Regions from separate parts of the Gordonia sp. Z-3 genome, predicted to be linked through region 2. Evidence: predicted binding sites of a transcription regulator. Region 2 holds the regulator's gene; each other region holds the start of a gene.
The links. The regulator LexA, encoded in region 2, represses DNA repair genes until DNA is damaged. The targets are predictions, from matches to a motif close to CGAACANNTGTTCG.
Positions count from the first base shown of each region.

Region 1: VX037_RS13185 (HNH endonuclease signature motif containing protein) is a predicted target of LexA. The motif match lies at 1,982-1,995, and genes of this name have one in related genera.
Region 3: VX037_RS03430 (alpha-ketoglutarate-dependent dioxygenase AlkB) is a predicted target of LexA. The motif match lies at 3,779-3,792, and genes of this name have one in related genera.

Region 1 is NZ_JAZARS010000010.1:17,097-22,714, forward strand. It holds gene VX037_RS13180 (LLM class F420-dependent oxidoreductase) at 1-273, shown strand, start outside; gene VX037_RS13185 (HNH endonuclease signature motif containing protein) at 363-1,931, opposite strand; gene VX037_RS13190 (TetR/AcrR family transcriptional regulator) at 2,086-2,697, opposite strand; gene VX037_RS13195 (PaaI family thioesterase) at 2,669-3,106, opposite strand; gene VX037_RS13200 (cytochrome P450) at 3,212-4,627, shown strand; gene VX037_RS13205 (cytochrome c oxidase assembly protein) at 4,534-5,376, opposite strand; gene VX037_RS13210 (DUF2243 domain-containing protein) at 5,373-5,618, opposite strand, start outside.
Region 2 is NZ_JAZARS010000003.1:91,197-96,814, reverse strand. It holds gene hrpA (ATP-dependent RNA helicase HrpA) at 1-394, shown strand, start outside; gene nrdR (transcriptional regulator NrdR) at 387-899, opposite strand; gene VX037_RS04095 (LysM peptidoglycan-binding domain-containing protein) at 1,003-1,290, opposite strand; gene lexA (transcriptional repressor LexA) at 1,853-2,629, shown strand; gene ptsP (phosphoenolpyruvate--protein phosphotransferase) at 2,649-4,331, opposite strand; gene VX037_RS04080 (DeoR/GlpR family DNA-binding transcription regulator) at 4,497-5,267, shown strand; gene VX037_RS04075 (1-phosphofructokinase family hexose kinase) at 5,297-5,618, shown strand, end outside.
Region 3 is NZ_JAZARS010000002.1:313,204-318,821, reverse strand. It holds gene VX037_RS03445 (adenylate/guanylate cyclase domain-containing protein) at 1-1,487, shown strand, start outside; gene VX037_RS03440 (oxidoreductase) at 1,562-2,437, shown strand; gene VX037_RS03435 (hypothetical protein) at 2,479-3,030, opposite strand; gene VX037_RS03430 (alpha-ketoglutarate-dependent dioxygenase AlkB) at 3,132-3,755, opposite strand; gene VX037_RS03425 (MMPL family transporter) at 3,947-5,618, shown strand, end outside.

The DNA of each region.
Region 1 (5,618 bases), on a different contig from region 2:
ATGGGCGCCAAGGAGAAGAACTTTCACGCCGAGCTGTATCGGCGCATGGGCTACGGCGACGCGGTCGACGAGATCGGGGCACTGTTCCTCCAGGGCCGCAAGGCCGAGGCGATGGCCGCGGTCCCCGACGAGATGGTGCGCGAGACGATGATCGCCGGCACCGCCGATGAGGTGCGTGCTCAGATCAAGCAGTGGGAGGCCGCGGGCGTTTCCATGTTGATGGTGACCGCACGTGATGTGGCAACGATCCGGCAGTTGGCGACGCTGGTGTGACCGTCGGCAAAATTCTCGCGCGCCCAGCAACCAACCGCGCGTGCAGTTTCACGCGCGGTTGATCGACGGGCGCGCGAGGACCACGCGAGCTACCGCACCCGGGCCAGCAATCGTCGTCGGGCCTGGTGACTTGTTCGACGCAGCTTGCGCTTTCGTCGTCGAGTACGTGCGGCGAGTCGTGCCGGCGAGATCGGCTTGCGCCGAACCGCCGCGTCCGCAGCCGGTGGTTTGGTTTCGGCGGGTTGTGGTGTCTCGGTGATGGTTCCGCTGCGGAGGTAGTGTTCGAACAGTTCGCCGACCTCGTGGACTCGGTTGACCTGGGGTGGTCCTGGTGGGCTGCCGTCGAGTGGGTTCAGTGACCATCCGGCTCGCCCGGCGTCGCGGCCGTGGCGGATGATGCGGGTGCTCCATTGCCCGGGGTTGGGGCCGACCATCCGGTTGTGTGGTGGGCAGGCCGGTGCGGTGGTGTCGATGTCGGTGGTGCCGCCGTCGGCCCAATCTTTGTCGGCGTGATGTATTTCGACGATCGCGCTCGGATTGGAGCAGCCGGGTTTGGAGCATCCGCCGCCGCCGTCTTGGGCGAAGTGCATCAACCGTTGCGCCCGGTTGGCGAAGCGTTTGGCGGTGCCGAGGTACAGCGGCTGGGCGGTGTGATCTTTGAACACGGCGAGGTGGAAGTGCGCCTCGGCGGCCATCTCGATGATGTCGGCGATGGGCAGTTGGGTGCCGGTGGCGGTGTGCCCGAGGCCGGCACGATCCCGCAGGTCGGTTTCGTTGACCTTGACGATGATGTGTGGCGGCAGACCGCGGTGGCTCTTGCCGAGCACACCGCCGTCGAGGACCAGCTTGAACAGGGCTTCGAGGGCGTCGTGGTTGCGTTGGCCGGTGGATCGATTGTCGCGCCCGGCTGCCTCTTTCAGTTTCTCGATGTCGGCGTTGAGAGTCGCGCCGCGTGGGGAGTCCTTGTCGTCGGGATTGTTCATCCCGGGGGCGGCCATTTTCGCCAGGATCACGTCGAGCATGGCGCGGGTGGTGGGTGTGAGGGCACCGTCGATCTCGCTCATCGATTGGTCGTCTTGATCACCGATGAGTACCGAACGACGCCGGGCGCGGTCGCGTTCATCGGCCAGGGTGCCGTCGGGGTCGATGCGGCTCAACAGTTCGGCGCCGGCCTTCAGGATCTGTTTCGGTGTGAGGGTGCGGGCGAACTCGGCCAACATCGCCTCGGCCTTCTCGGCGACGTCGAGTGGCACCGAGCGGGGAATCTTCTTCACCACTTTCAACACGGCATCGACGTGGGCGGGTGTGGCGGCGCCGTCGGCGACCACCGCGGCCAGTCCCGCATAGCGTGGTGGGGTGAGTTCGCCCTGCAGGGACCGGAATTCGGTTAGGGCCCGCATGTGTCGCATGCGGCGGCGGTGATCGGGGATACGCAGATGGTGGGCCATCATCTCGCCGATGTGGCGGTAGCCGAGTTGGCCGGGCACGCCGCGGTCGTTGCAGTCCATCATCCGGCGATGCCCGATCAGACTCATCCGACGATGGGCACGTTCGTGTTGTTCGGCCACATCCAACACCGCGTCATCCATGGCGGGGGTGGTATCGACGGCATCGATACGGTCCAAAAGGTCATGCAACTGCGCATACAGTTGCTGCACCTCACTGACCTGATCTGTGCCCGACACTGTGTAGCCCCCCGACCGTCGTTCGAACGTATCTTCGAGAGTAGCGCCAAACTTTGATGCCTGCAACTGTCAATTTTCCGGGATGTCGGGACAGTCCGGGCGGTCGTGCAGTCGCGCCGCCCTCGCGCTACGAAGAGTCCGTAATCCTGGTGGGAACTTCGGCCAGTAGCGCCTCGGCGGACCGTAAGGTGAAGTCGCGCAACCACTCTGCAGGCCGGCCGCGATCGGGGAGATGTCGTCGTACGGCCGCGTATGGCAGGTCGACGAGTGCGAACGTGACCCGATCCATCACCTCGGCATCGGATGAGCCGTATCGGCGTCGGGCATATGACCGCACTACTTCGCGCGTTTGGTGATTGTGCGTTCGGAGTTCTGTGGCGAGTGTGTCCGGCCAGGCGCGCAACAGGTCCTGCTTGTCGTACTGCAGCAGCAGCGCGGACTCCCCGGGATGCGCGGCCGTCCAATCGAAACAGTGCGCGACCGCGGCTCGGGCGGCCTCGGTGGCATCGTCGCGCCGCAAGGCGGTGACGACGCCCTCCTGATATCGCGCGATGGAGCGTAGCCATAGCCGGGCCATCAGCTCGTCGCGGCTGGCGAAGCGGTGATAGACCGACCCCGACGGCGCCCCGATACGACGGGCGACGGCGGATGCCGTCGCCGCCGCTGGGCCGTCCTCGACGACGAGTTCGAGTGCGGCGTCGAGGATCTCGTCAATGCTGAAGCGCGGTTTTCGACCCACGGCCCCGGACCATGCTCGTTCCCTGCGCGGCGGCCACCGCACGCCGTATCCCATCGTCGCCGATGATGCTGATGTCGCATCGCGCAACGGCTTTGGTTCGGCCCGCGTGGACAAGTGTCGCGTGGGCGACCAGTTCACGCCCGTCGCGTGCGGGCGAGAGGTACTCGATCGAGAAGCCGCTGGTGACGATATCCGGACCGAGACCGAGCGCGGCGGCGTAGGTCAGTGCATTGTCGGCGAGGTAGCTCAGCACCCCGCCGTGGATGTAGCCGTACTGCTGACGCAGATCGTCGCGGACGTCGACCGCCAGTGTGACGCCATCGTCGCCGATGTGAGTCAGGCGTGCGCCGAGCATGCGACTGAACGGCTGGGCGTCAAGCACCGTACGTGCCAGATCCAGGTCAATCATTTATCAGAGACTGCTCTCTATTATTGTGTGTGTCAAGAGTGCGCCCGGATAGAATCCATCCGTGGATGGATTGACACGCCTATCCGCCGGGAGCAGGGTCGAACTGTGGTTAGGACGCTGAAGAACGACTGGTCGGGGCAAATCTTTCCGCACGCCGGCCGTCGCAAACCGCTCATCGGTGACCTGGGAGTCTCGAGCCCCAGACACCCCATCCTGGATTTGCTTGCGTGGGGCGCCGACCTCGGCCCCATCTTCGAGATGCGGATCTTTCGGCAGAACTTCGTGTTCGTGTCTAGTGCAGAGCTCGCCGCCGAGCTCTGCGACGAGACGCGGTTCTGCAAGGCGCTGCCACCGGCGATCACTGCCCTGCGGCAATACGCCGGCGACGGACTGTTCACCGCCGAGAACGACGAACCCAACTGGCAACTTGCACACGAACTGCTGATGCCCGCGTTCACCAAGTCGGCAATGCAGTCGTATCACCCGATCATGCTGGCCACCGCAGACGAACTCTTCGCATTCTGGGAACGGCAGGCCGGACCGGTGGACGTCACGCAGTCGATGACGAAACTGACCATGGAAACGCTGAGTCGTGCGGCGTTCAGCCACGACTTCGGGTCCTTCACCAGTCAGCAACCGCACCCGTTTGTCGGCGCCATGATCCGAGCATTGGAAACCGGGCGTCGCAAGGGTGGTCTGCTGACGGCGCCCGGAGGCGCGCTGCTCGGCAGGCTCATCGATCGGCGCAACGCGGGCCAGCAGACGTATGTAGATAAGATGCTCGACGACCTCATCGCCGAACGTTCGGCATCCTCCGACGATCACGATCTGCTCGGCATCATGCTCAACACCTCTCACCCGGAGAGCGGGGAGCGACTGTCACCGTTGAATATTCGATATCAGATCCTGACTTTCCTGGTGGCCGGCCACGAAACCACCTCGGGTGCGCTGTCATTCACGCTGTACTACCTGTCGCGGAACCCGCATTGCCTGGCGAAGGCGCAACAGGAGGCCGACGAGATCCTCGGTGACGACCCGGACGCGGTGCCGACCTTCGAGCAGATTCCGAAGTTTCGCTACATACGCCGATGTCTGGATGAGGCACTGCGCATTTGGCCGACGGTCCCGGCCTTCGCCCGCAGCCCGCGGGGCGAGACCATGCTGGCCGACGCCTACCGGATGCGGCCGCAGGACTGGGCGATCATCGTGCTCGGCTTCGTTCACCGAGATCCGTCCGTCTGGGACGATCCGGAGGTCTACGACCCGGATCGATTCCTCCCGGCCAACGTCAAGAAGCGTCCCGCGCACAGTTACAAACCGTTCGGTGCCGGGTTGCGGGCCTGTATCGGCCGCCAGTTCGCGCTGCATGAATCGGTACTGGTGCTCGCGCGCATCCTGCATCGATACGACCTCTCCGGTGACCCCGATTACGAACTCGCGGTGGACGAGCGACTCACCATGGTGCCCAAGGGGTTCGAACTCGATCTCGTGCCGCGACCTGCGCCCGCCCTGCTGCGGTGATCCGGCCGCCAGGTCACCAGAAGCGCCAGTGCGAGCAGGATCTCGGCGATGTCACCCCAGTAGTACATGAGCGTGCCACCGGCACGGATCTCTGCGGCCGGGGCGTCGATCGCGACAAACCATCCCGCGTAGAGCAGCTGTGCGATCACGGCGTGCCCGAAGATGGCCACACCGAGTACCACGAGCCGGGTCCGCACGCCGGGCCGGTGTGGCCCGGGGTCGGGTCCGGCGATCATCCAGGCGAACAGGTATCCGACCACGAAGAAATGCACATGAATCGCGGAATGTACGAGGTTGTTCCGCTCTGAGAGACCGAAGAGGCCGGTGAAGTACAGCGCCGCGAGACCTCCGATGTTGGCTGTCAGCAACACGATCGGATGAGTCATCACACGCGCCGGTGTGGAGCGGAACAGTCGAGTGATCGCGGCGCCCACCGACGGCGGCACAGATCGCAGCAGCAAGGTCAACGGTGCAGACAACACCAGCGCCAGCGGGGCAAACATTCCGATGAGCAGGTGGCCGAGCATGTGGTCGGCGAACCCATCGGATGTCGCCGGCCGGGCGGCGACCAGCAGTAAGGCCAACCCGGTCAGAAATCCGACCGTGCGCCAATGATCCCAGCCGCGGTTCTCACTGTGGCGCCGCCGCGCAGCGAGAACATATGTGGTCCCGGCAAATGCCGCCAGCACCAGGACAGCGATGGTGCCGGTGGGAACTGCGGTCTCGGCGCCATGTGCCAGCGTGTTCATCGTCCTGCGAGTGAGTCGACGCCAGGAACCGGTCGAGCGGTGCGTTGCAATAACCATCCGCCGACAACGAGTAGCGCGCCCAGGACCAGGAACCCGAGATCCCACAGCAGTTGGTGATCACCGCTGCGGACATGGTGAATCCGCAGGATGTGGTGGTCGATGACTCCCTCGACCAGGTTGAACATGCCCCAGCCGACCAGAACCCAACCCCACAGTGCCCGTGACGTCCACAGCCGGCGGCG
Region 2 (5,618 bases):
GCTGCGCGCGCAGATGGACCGGCTCAGCGGCTCGGTGGCCGCCGATGACGTCGCCGAGCAGTTGGACAATCTGGTCTTCGACGGATTCGTCGTCGCGACCCCGCACGACCGCCTTGTCCATGTGCCGCGCTACCTCGAAGCCGCAACCGTTCGCCTCACGGAGTTGCCCGCAGCTGCCGGCCGCGACAGTACCGCCCTGGCATCCATCGATCGTGTTGTGACGCATTGGAATCAGCGTGCAACGCACCTCGCTGCGGCGCGCCGGGATGCGTTCGACGAACACGCGCACTGGCTTGTCGAGGAACTGCGGGTCGGACTGTTCGCGCAGCGGTTGGGCACCGCACGGCCGATCTCGGAGAAGCGGGCGATCCGCGCCCTCGATCAGTTCAGTTGAGACCGTCGGTGACGCTGACCCGCTCATCAACCACCCCGGAATCGGCCTCGGAGCGGTGGGTGAGATTGCCCTGCAGGTCGTCGATCTCTCGCTGAAAGTCCTCCAGCGAGTCGAATGACCGGTAGACCGAGGCGAAGCGCAGATAGGCCACCTCGTCGAGATCACGCAGCGGACCGAGGATCGCCAACCCCACCTCATTGCTGGGAATCTCGGCCGATCCCGATGCGCGGACCGCATCCTCGACCTGCTGGGCCAACTTGGCGAGCGCGTCCTCGGCGACGTCTCGGCCCTGGCAGGCCCGACGAACCCCGCGCATCACCTTCTCCCGACTGAACGGCTCGGTGACCCCGTTGCGTTTGGCGACCGACAGCACGGCACTCTCGACGGTGGAGAATCGGCGACGGCACTCCGCACACGAACGGCGCCGTCGGATCGCCTGCCCCTCGTCGGCGACACGCGAGTCGATGACCTTGGTGTCTTCGTTCTTGCAAAACGGGCAGCGCATGTCGTCCTCACGCACGTCTCTGGACACACCGGCGCACCGGTCACCCGTCACGCCGTGCCGGTTCCCGGCCGGACCCTGTGCCATCGAGGATACCGTCAGGCCCTCAGCTGTATGCGGGTGCGATCAAAGCCTGCCCCACCCGCAGGCCGGAGCCGGCGAGTTTGTTGCGTTCGACGATCTGCTCGATGACGGCCTGGCGTGGCACATCCGGCGCGATGCGATCGGCGATGGAGCTCAACGAATCACCCTGCCGCACGTGGACCACCTCGGTCCCGGTAGGGCTCGGTTTCACCGACGCGGCATAGTTGGAGCCGACGATGGCGACCGCCCACACCAGCACCGCGAGCGCCCCACCGAGCACCACGGCTGCGGCCGTCGCGCGTCGACGCACGAACCTACGGTCGACTCCCGGCGACGCACAGCTCGTCCCCGACACCCGTGCCGCCGGGGCACCGGACCCGCCCGGTCGACGCCTCGTGGGCCCGGTGGAGTCATATCGCCCCCGCCGCCGCGGTCGGGAGACATGCCCGGCCGGGACTCTGTCGCGCGTCGGGACGTCTGCAGGGCGCCCGGATGCCGGGTGCATCGGGGGCGCAGCCGGTGCGTACTGCGTCTGCCGATGAAGGGTCGCTGTGCTCATCGTGTCCTCCTGGGAACGAGTCGGATCGAACCTCGGGCGCCTCTCGAACGCACGTCGCTCATGTGTTCGAGAGAACGCATGTTCGATTTGTAGCACGTGGGTCCGACAATGTCTCGACACACGTCGAACACATGTTTGAACATGTCGAAATGTTCGGCTACTGTCGGCGACATGGTGACGTGCGTGGATGGGCCCTGAACAGCAGTTCCGAACCAGCCGAGCAGTTTCCCCGAACAGACCAGCAGTTTTTCGATCCAGACCGGCAACCCGTAATCGGCCGCTGCCGGTTTCGGCGACAGGAAGGACTCGACCGATGAGCGACAAAGCCGGCGGGCGGCGCGGCGCGTCCCGCGGGATCAGCAGCAAGCCGAAACCCGAGGCGCAGGCGCCGACCGGAGCCGATCCGGAGGCATCGGATAGCGCGGTCGCCGATCCGGAAGTCGTCGAGGCTAGCCTGACCCCTCGTCAGCGAGGCGTGCTCGAGTACATCCGCGCCTCGGTCCGCGAGCGCGGTTATCCGCCGAGCATCCGGGAGATCGGCGATGCCGTCGGCCTCACCTCGACGTCGTCGGTGGCCCACCAGCTGCGGACCCTGGAACGCAAAGGTCTACTCAAGCGCGACCACAACCGCCCACGCGCGGTCAACATCCAAGACGGCGACCAGCACATCCCACCGGGCGGTACGGCCGCATCCGGCGATGGCGCGCAGCTGCCCACCCCGACGTTCGTACCGGTCCTCGGCCGGATCGCCGCGGGTGGACCCATTCTCGCCGAGGAAGCCGTCGAGGACGTGTTCCCGCTACCCCGCGAACTCGTAGGTGAGGGCTCACTGTTCCTGCTCCGCGTGGTCGGCGAGTCGATGATCGACGCGGCGATCTGCGACGGCGACTGGGTGGTCGTACGCCAGCAGAGTGTCGCCGACAACGGCGACATCGTGGCAGCGATGATCGACGGCGAGGCCACGGTCAAGACCTTCAAGCGCAAGGACGGCCACGTCTGGCTGATGCCGCACAACGATCTGTTCGACCCGATCTCGGGCGATGACGCCGCCATTCTCGGCAAGGTCGTCACCGTGATGCGCCGGGTCTGAAACCGAGCGGGCCGGCCGCTCAGCCGACCACTGCGCCGGCCAGCACCGCAGTCGCAGCAGCACGAGCCGCGGCGGGTTCCGCCGTCGCCAGGGCAGCCTCGGCGGCCGCACGACATTGCTCGACGGTCACCTCCGCGAGCCTGGCGCCGACCGCGGCCGAGGCCGCGGGCGCAGTCGACAGGGACGTGACCCCGAGTCCGACCAGCACACACGCGAGCAACGGATCGGCTGCCGCCTCGCCGCAGACCCCAACGGGTTTGTCGGCGGCCTGACCGGCACGCGCCACGCCGGCGATAAGGGTGAGCACCGCGGGCTGCCAGGGATCGGTGAGAGCGGCGAGCTCCGCCGACATCCGGTCGGCGGCCATCGTGTACTGGGTCAGGTCGTTGGTTCCGATCGACACGAAGTCGACCTCCGCCAGGATCGATTCGGCGAGAATCGCTGCCGCCGGCACCTCGATCATCACACCGGCGATCAGTCCGCGTCGGCGTACCTCCCCGGCGAACTCCGCGGCCTCGGTCGCCGAGGCGATCATCGGCGCCATCACCCACGGCGTCGGTTGACCTCCGTCGGCGGCTGCCGCGATCGCGTCGAGCTGGGCCGCCCGGATGCCCGGATGAGCATCGACGATCCGGTTGCCACGCACGCCGAGAGCCGGATTGGTCTCCTCGATCTGCGTGACGAACTTCAGCGGCTTGTCGGAGCCCGCATCGAGGGTCCGGATCACCACCTTGCGCCCCTCGAAGGCGTCGAGCACCTCGCGATAGAGCCGCGTCTGCTCCTCCACCGAGGGCTCGTCCGCGCGGTCGAGAAACGCCAACTCCGTGCGGAACAGGCCGACACCCTCTACCGGGTGGGAGGTCGCCGACCGGGCCGACGTGCCATCGGCGACATTGGCGAGGACCGCGATCGGTCGCCCGTCGGCGGTCACTCCCGGTCCGGCCCAGGCCGCCACCAATTCCGCCATCCGCCGGCTCTCGGCCACGCGCGCGGCGGCGTCGTCGGGATCCGGCTCGACCTCCAGGGTGCCCGCGGTACCGTCGACCAGCACCGTCGTCCCGGCGGCCACCTCACCGAGGCCGGATACCGCCACCACACACGGAATCCCGAGTTGTCGCGCGATGATCGCGGTGTGACTGGTCGGGCCGCCCAGCCGTGTGACCAGCGCGGTGACCTTTGTCGGGTCCAGTCCCGCCGTGTCGGCCGGAGCAAGATCGTCGGCCAACAGCACAGACGGTTCGGCGGGTTCCGGAACCCCGGGTTCGGGGACTCCCAGTAGTTCGGCGACCACGCGGTCCCGGACATCGTTGAGATCCGTGACGCGCTCGGCCATGAGGCCGCCGAGTTTGGTGAACATCGCCGCGAACTGGTCGGTCGCGGCGACCGCTGCCGCCGGCGCTGCCGTCCCTGTCGTGATGAGTTTCGAGGCCGCGCCGGTCCACCCGCGGTCCTCGGCGAGACCCGCCGTCGCCGACAATACCTCCGCCGCGGCACCCGAGGCGTGTGATGCCCGCTCCCGCAGCCTCCCCGCGACCGCGGCCGCCGCGTCGGTGAACCGCTTGATCTCCACGTCGCGTTCGTCCTCGAGGACGGGGGCGGCGACGGCCGGGTCGTACACCGGACGCTCACCCGGCCAGATCGCGGGCCCGTAGGCGTGTCCGCCGACGACCGGCGTTCCGTTCAGTACGTGTGTGTGCTCCACCGAGATCCTCACTTGTCCGACGGGCTGGGCCACGGTGTGCCGCCACGATCTACTGGTCACCGTTGTGATCCAAGTTACAAGAAAACCTTGACTTGTCAACATAAACAGGCGTAAACACAGATATACCCACATCCAAAGCCAATCAAATCAACAGACGAGGACATCGTGTACGCGGAAGAACGTCAGCAGGCGATCGCCAACCAGGTACGGGTCAACGGCCGCGCCTCGGTCACCGCTTTGGCCTCGCTGTTCGACGTGACGAGCGAGACCGTCCGCCGCGATCTCGCTGTGCTGGAACGCAACGGACACCTCCAGCGCGTCCATGGTGGCGCCGTACGTCCCGGCGCGACGCCGGTCGTCGGCGAACAGGGCATCGACGAACGCCTGATGTCGCACACCGACCAGAAGCTCGCGATCGGTGCGGCCGCGTCGCGCTTCCTCCCACCCGACGGCGGGTCGGTGTTCATCGACGCCGGCACCACCACCTACCAGGCCGCCCTCGCACTCCCCCGTGACCGCCGACTGACGTTGATGACCCACAGCATTCCCATCGCCGGCGCCCTGGCCGCACAGGGCGCCGAGACCCTGCATGTGCTCGGCGGCCGAGTCCGCGGACTCACCCAGGCGATGGTCGGCGCCGACACCGTCGCCGCACTCGAACGGCTGCGCATCACCACGGCCTTCGTCGGCACAAACGGCATCAGCATCGCCCACGGCCTGTCCACCCCGGATCCGGACGAGGCAGCGATCAAGTCGGCGATCGTCCGTTCCGCCCACCGCGTCGTCGTTCTGGCGGACTCGTCGAAGGCGGGCCATGAAGATCTCACGTCCTTCGCCGCGCTCGCCGACATCGACGTACTGATCACCGACACCGGTATCGACCCCGACTTCGCGGGGGCACTCGCCGACCACGGCATCGAGACGGTGATCGCGTGATCACCGACCACACCACGGAGAGGGAATCCATGACAGTCCCCCACCCGGCTTCGGCCGCCGGCCGGGTCGACCCCGGCCGTACGCCGGCGATCGTGACCGTGACAGCAAATCCGAGTCTGGACCGGACGCTGGAACTGACCGCGCCGTTGAGCCATGGCGCGGTCCAGCGTGCCAGCAGCGTCCGCACCGAACCGGGCGGCAAGGGCGTCAACGTCGCCCGGGTGGCATCCGCTGCGGGTATCGGAACGCGGGCACTGCTCCCGGCGCGCGCCGGTGACCCGCTGCTCGCGGCGCTCGACTCGGTCGCGTTGCCCTACCTGACACTCGCGATCGACGGTGAGGTCCGGTCCA
Region 3 (5,618 bases), on a different contig from region 2:
CCTTTTTGCTGGTGCAGCTGGCGTACAACGGCAGTCAGCTCACCTTGGAGGGCACGGTCGGCGCCCCCAACTTCCCGGCAGTGCTCACCGGCATCATCGTCGGCACGCTGACCAACATGCTGTTCGGCGTCCTACTGATCAAACCGCAGGTCGATTGGTTCGTGAGCGGAATACCCGCCGATCGTGCTCGCCGCGCAGCCATCCGTCACATACCGCGCAATCAGGTGATCGCCACGCTGGCCGCCTGGACCACCGCCGTCGGCTCCTACGCCGTCGTCGCCGACGACCCGTCGTCGTCGCGCACGGCCGGGGTCGCCGCGGCCTTTCTACTCGCGGCGATGTCGAGTTCGTGTATCACCTATCTGTTCGCCGAACGGGCGGCCCGACCGCTGGCGGTAGTCGCCTTCCGTGACTTCCCGGCGCGACACGTCTTTCACGGTGTCCGCAGCCGGATGATCGCGGTGTGGCTGGTGAGCTCCGCCGTACCGATGTTCGGGTTGTTGCTGCTCAATCTCGGGCGATGGTTGGACATGCTCCCGCCGGTCAGCGGTCCGGTCGACTGGACGATCATCATCCTCGGGGTGGTGGCGCTGGTCGCCGGTATCCGGGTGATCACCCTCGTGGGTCGTTCCATCGCCGACCCGCTCAGCGATCTGCACCATGCGGTCACGCGCGTGGACGCGGCCGACTACACCGTCCGGGTGCCTGTCTACGACTCCTCCGAACTCGGCGTGCTGCAGCACGGCTTCAACACGATGGTGATCGGACTCGAGGAGCGCGAGCGGATGCGGCAGCTCTTCGCCCGCCATGTCGGCGACACCGTCGCGGCGCAGGCACTCGAACACGGCGAGGGTATGCGGGGAGTCAACGCGACGGTCGGTGTGCTGTTCGTGGACATCATCGACTCCACCGGTATGGCCGCGCGGCAGGATCCGAGGGTCACCGCTGAGCTGCTCAACGACTTCTTCACCATCGTTGCCGACGTGGTCGACGGCCATCACGGCTTCGTCAACAAGTTCGAAGGCGACTCGGCGCTGGCGATCTTCGGCGCGCCGGTGGAACTCGACGACCCTGCCACGTCGGTACTGTCCGCGGCGCGTGACCTCGCCGATCGGTTGGAGGACGAACTCGACATCGGGTGGGGAATGGGTATCTCCTACGGAACGGTGTTCGCCGGCAACATCGGCGCCGAGACCCGTTACGAGTACACGGTGATCGGCGACGCGGTGAACGAAAGCGCGCGGTTGTCGGATCTGGCCAAACAGTCCGGCAGCTCGGTGATGGCGTCGGGTGCGGCGCTGGCCTGCGCCACCGACGACGAGGCAGGTGAGTGGATTCCGGTGGGGACACGGTCACTGCGCGGTCGCAGTGAGCCGACTCAGGTGTTCGCGCCGCGCTCGATTGCCACGCGCCCGCCGGGAATCTCGATCGGCACGGTGGTGGCCGGTCTGCTCCGGCCGGCGCGCCGGGTCACCGGGCAGTTGTGATCGCTCGTTGACGACGTTGGTCGGAGGCCATAGCGTCGCTGGCAGTCAGCGCACAGCATCGATGGGGAGGCATGATGAGCAAGTGGACGACCGCGGACATCCCGGATCAGACCGGGCGCCGGTTCGTGGTGACCGGAGCCAACAGCGGTCTGGGGGCCGAGACGGCGAAAGCGTTGGCAAAGGCCGGTGCCACCGTGACCTTGGCGTGCCGCAATGTCAACAAGGCACAGCCGGTGGCAGCCGAAATCGGTCCGAATGCGACTGTGGCACAGTTGGATCTGGCTGATCTGGCATCGGTACGGACGTTCGCCGACAGCTGCGATGGTGCCGACGTGCTGATCAACAATGCCGGGGTCATGGCGATTCCGATGCGCCGCACCGCCGATGGATTCGAGATGCAGATGGGCACCAATCATCTCGGACACTTTGCGTTGACCGCGCTGCTACTGCCCAAGATCGCCGACCGAGTGGTCACGCTCTCGTCATCCATGCATCAGATCGGACGCATAGACCTCGATGATCTGAACTGGGAGGCGCGCAGATACCGCCGGTGGCGTGCGTACGGGGACTCAAAGATGGCGAATCTGATGTTCGGCAAGGAGTTGTCCGAGCGGCTCGCCGCGGCGGGGTCGTCGACGAGCTCGATGATCGCGCATCCCGGTTACGCGGCCACAGAGCTACAGGGGCGATCGGAGACGGTCGAGGACGTGTTCATGAAGTTCGGCAACAAGATCTTCGCGCAGAGTGCCGCCGAGGGTGCGCTGCCCACGCTGTACGCCGCGACATCGCCGGACGCCACAAACGGCACCTTTTACGGTCCGACCGAGATGTTCGGCAGCCGCGGGGCCCCGGGTGTCTCCGGATACCACAAGCGTGCTGACGACGCCGGTGTTCGAGACAAGCTGTGGACGATGTCCGAACAGCTCACGAAGACCGACTTCGTGGCCTGAGGAACGAGGCGCCAGCCGAGTGTCACGAAGGGCAGCCGCGCCTACTGGACGTCGAAGGTGATCGCGTTCGAGGCGCCGGAGATGGTGTCGGTGACGCTGATCGAGTACGACCCCGGAGCGCGCAGCGTGTAGGGCTTGACCGACGTGCAATCCTGCGTGCTGAAGAGCTGCGCCTTCTTCGGCACCTTCGGCCCGCTCAACCGGATCTGCATCGCGCATTCGTCGCCGTCGACGACGGGCCCGGCATCGATCGTCGAGTTGTAGCGGACGCCGAGTCGTGAGTTCCGGGGATACACACCCGGGCTGATCGGTTGCGTGTTCGGCGCGTACACCCAGACGTTGATCGACCTCACCCCGTTGGGGGCGTTGTCGCGTCCCAGCTTGCCGTAGTGCTCGATCTTGTCGCCCGAGGAGCCGAGCGCTGAACTACCGGCATCGAGCAGATCCGAACTGCCCGCACTCCCGGAACCGGAACTGCCTGCGCTGCCGAAGACGGAGTCCTGTGGAGCGGCGAGGGCGGGTGCGGCGGAGATTGCGATGGCCACCGCCGCCGATCCGACGGCGAGCGCGGACAAGCGCGACTTGAGACTCACTGACAACCCCCCGATGCGTGGACCTTCTCGTCGATTCAACCACCACCGACCGTGACCATGTTGGCGGGGCGACAAGAACGGGTGAATTTCGGTTGCGCCGATCACCACACGCCGCGGGGGCGGAACTGGACGCTGATGCGTGGGCCGACCCCGGAGGCCTTCGGTACCGCGTGCTCCCAGGTGCGCTGGCAGCTGCCGCCCATCACCAGCAGGTCACCGGGGCCCACCACGAAGCGCACCGACGGGCCGCCGGCGCGTGGACGCAGCAGCAACGGCCGGGGTGAGCCCAACGACACGATCGCCACCATGGTGTCCTCGTGTGAGCCCCGCCCGATCCGGTCGCCGTGCCAGGCAACGCTGTCGGAACCATCCCGGTAGAGGCACAGGCCCGCGGTGGCGAACCCTTCGGGTAACTCGCGGCGGTAATGGCCGCTGAGTGCGTCACGTGCGGCGACGAGCATCGGGTCGGGAAACGATTCGGCGGAATGGTAGGTCGCGACCAGCCGCGGGACGTCGACCACCCGGTCGTACATGCGTCGTCGCTCGGCGCGCCATGCAGTGGCCGTGTGTAGGCGGTCAAAGAGTGCGGCCGAACCGGCGACCCATCCGGGACGTAGATCCACCCACGCGCCGTCCGACAGCACGTGTCGGGACGTGCGGTCGAGCGAGCGCAACTCCGTGTCGGTCGACTGGTCGAACAGCGACCACTGCATACCTGCGGTCATGAACGCGAGCATACCGACTCATGCGAACGCGTGTTCGATATTGTGCGCGTCACGGCGGTGCGCGGAGGGAGGCATTCGACACTCTGGCGACGGACTCGGTGGCGAAATCCGACATTTGTTGTTATCCAGTAACAAGTGGTAGTCACTAACACCTTTGACTGCCGGCGATCCGCCGATCCGAGAGGGAGACGATGGCCTCAATGCTGTTCCGAGTCGGAAGATTCTGCTTCCGACACAAATGGTGGGTGATCGCGACGTGGCTGCTCGCCGCCGTCACGGTGGCCGGTTTGGTGGGCGCGCTGAGCCCGAAGTTCGCGAAGGACTTCAGCCTGCCGGGTACCGACTCCGGTACCGCCACCTCGCAGATCGAGGAATACTTCCCGCAGGTCATGGAGCAGCAGTCGCAAGCGTCGACCAGCGTGCTCGTGGCCGCCGACGACGGGCTGGCCGCGCACACCGATCAGATCAACGCGCTGGTCGAGGACCTCAAGTCACTGCCCGATCTGACCGATGCGAGCACCGTGGTCAACCCGGTGGTGGCCGCGCAGGCCAACCCGACCATCGGCGCGTCGGTCCTCGGCGACGAAGGTCGGGTGGGCCTGATCCAGATCCGCCAGAACATCGAGATCATGGATCTCACCGTCGAGGAGAAGGAGCAGCTGCAGGAGATCCTCGCCCAGCACAGTGGTGATGGCCTGCAGGTGGAGGCCACCGGCTCGCTCATGCAGGTCATGGAGGCCGGTGGGACTGCCGAGCTGATCGGTTTCGCGGTCGCCTTTGTGGTCATGATCGTCGCGTTCGGTGCGCTCGTGGCGGCATTCATCCCGCTGGTCACCGGCCTGGTGGGCGTGATGATCACCATCATGCTGCTCACGCTGTCGGCGGAGTTCCTCAGCATCAACGAGACCGCTACCGCGATCGTCACCATGCTCGGCATCGCCGTCTCGATCGACTACGCGCTGTTCATCGTGTCCCGCTACCGGACCGAGCGCATGCGGGGTGGTGAGCCCGCCGATGCGGCCGGCCGAGCGGTCGGCACTGCCGGATCGGCCGTCGTCTTCGCCGGCCTCACCGTGATCATCGCCGTCGCAGCCCTGATGGTCATCGGCATCCCGCTGATCACCCAGATGGGTATGGGCGCCGCGGTCGCCGTGTTCATGGCGGTGGTCGCAGCTCTCACGTTGATCCCGGCGCTGCTCGGCGCGGTCGGCCGATTCGCCTTCACCCCGCGCATACCGTGGATCAAGCACGCTGAGGAGAGTGCGACCTTCGATACCGTGGGCGTCAAAGTCGGTCGCAGAGTGGTCAATCGGCCGATCCCGTTCATCGTCGCGGGGCTCGCCGTGCTGGCTCTGGCCGCGATCCCGATGTCCAAGATGGAACTCGGCATGTCGCTGACCAGCGACGACGAGGCGCAGGCGCAGACCTTGCTGCAGCGCGGTTTCGGTGAGGGCATCAACGGGCCGCTGCTGGTGGTGCTGCACACCGAAGACGGTGACGTCAGCGCTGCGGCCGACAGTGCCGTGGAACATATCGCGACGCTCGACGACGTGGCCAACGCCGCCACGCTCACCTGGATGGGTAACGGAACACCGCAGCCACAGGTGGGAGCGGACACCGCACTCATCTCGGTGACGCCGATCAGCGCGCCATCGGATGCCGCAACGCACGATCTGATGGAGACGATCCGCGACTACGCGCCCACCGCCGAAGCCGCCGGGGTGGAACTGCATGTCGGTGGGCAGACGGCGATCCTGTCGGATCTGTCGGCCAAGCTCGACAGTGCGCTGATCCCGTATCTGGTGGTCGTGGTCGGGCTGGCATTCCTGATCATGATCGGCGTCTTCCGCTCGATCTGGGTGC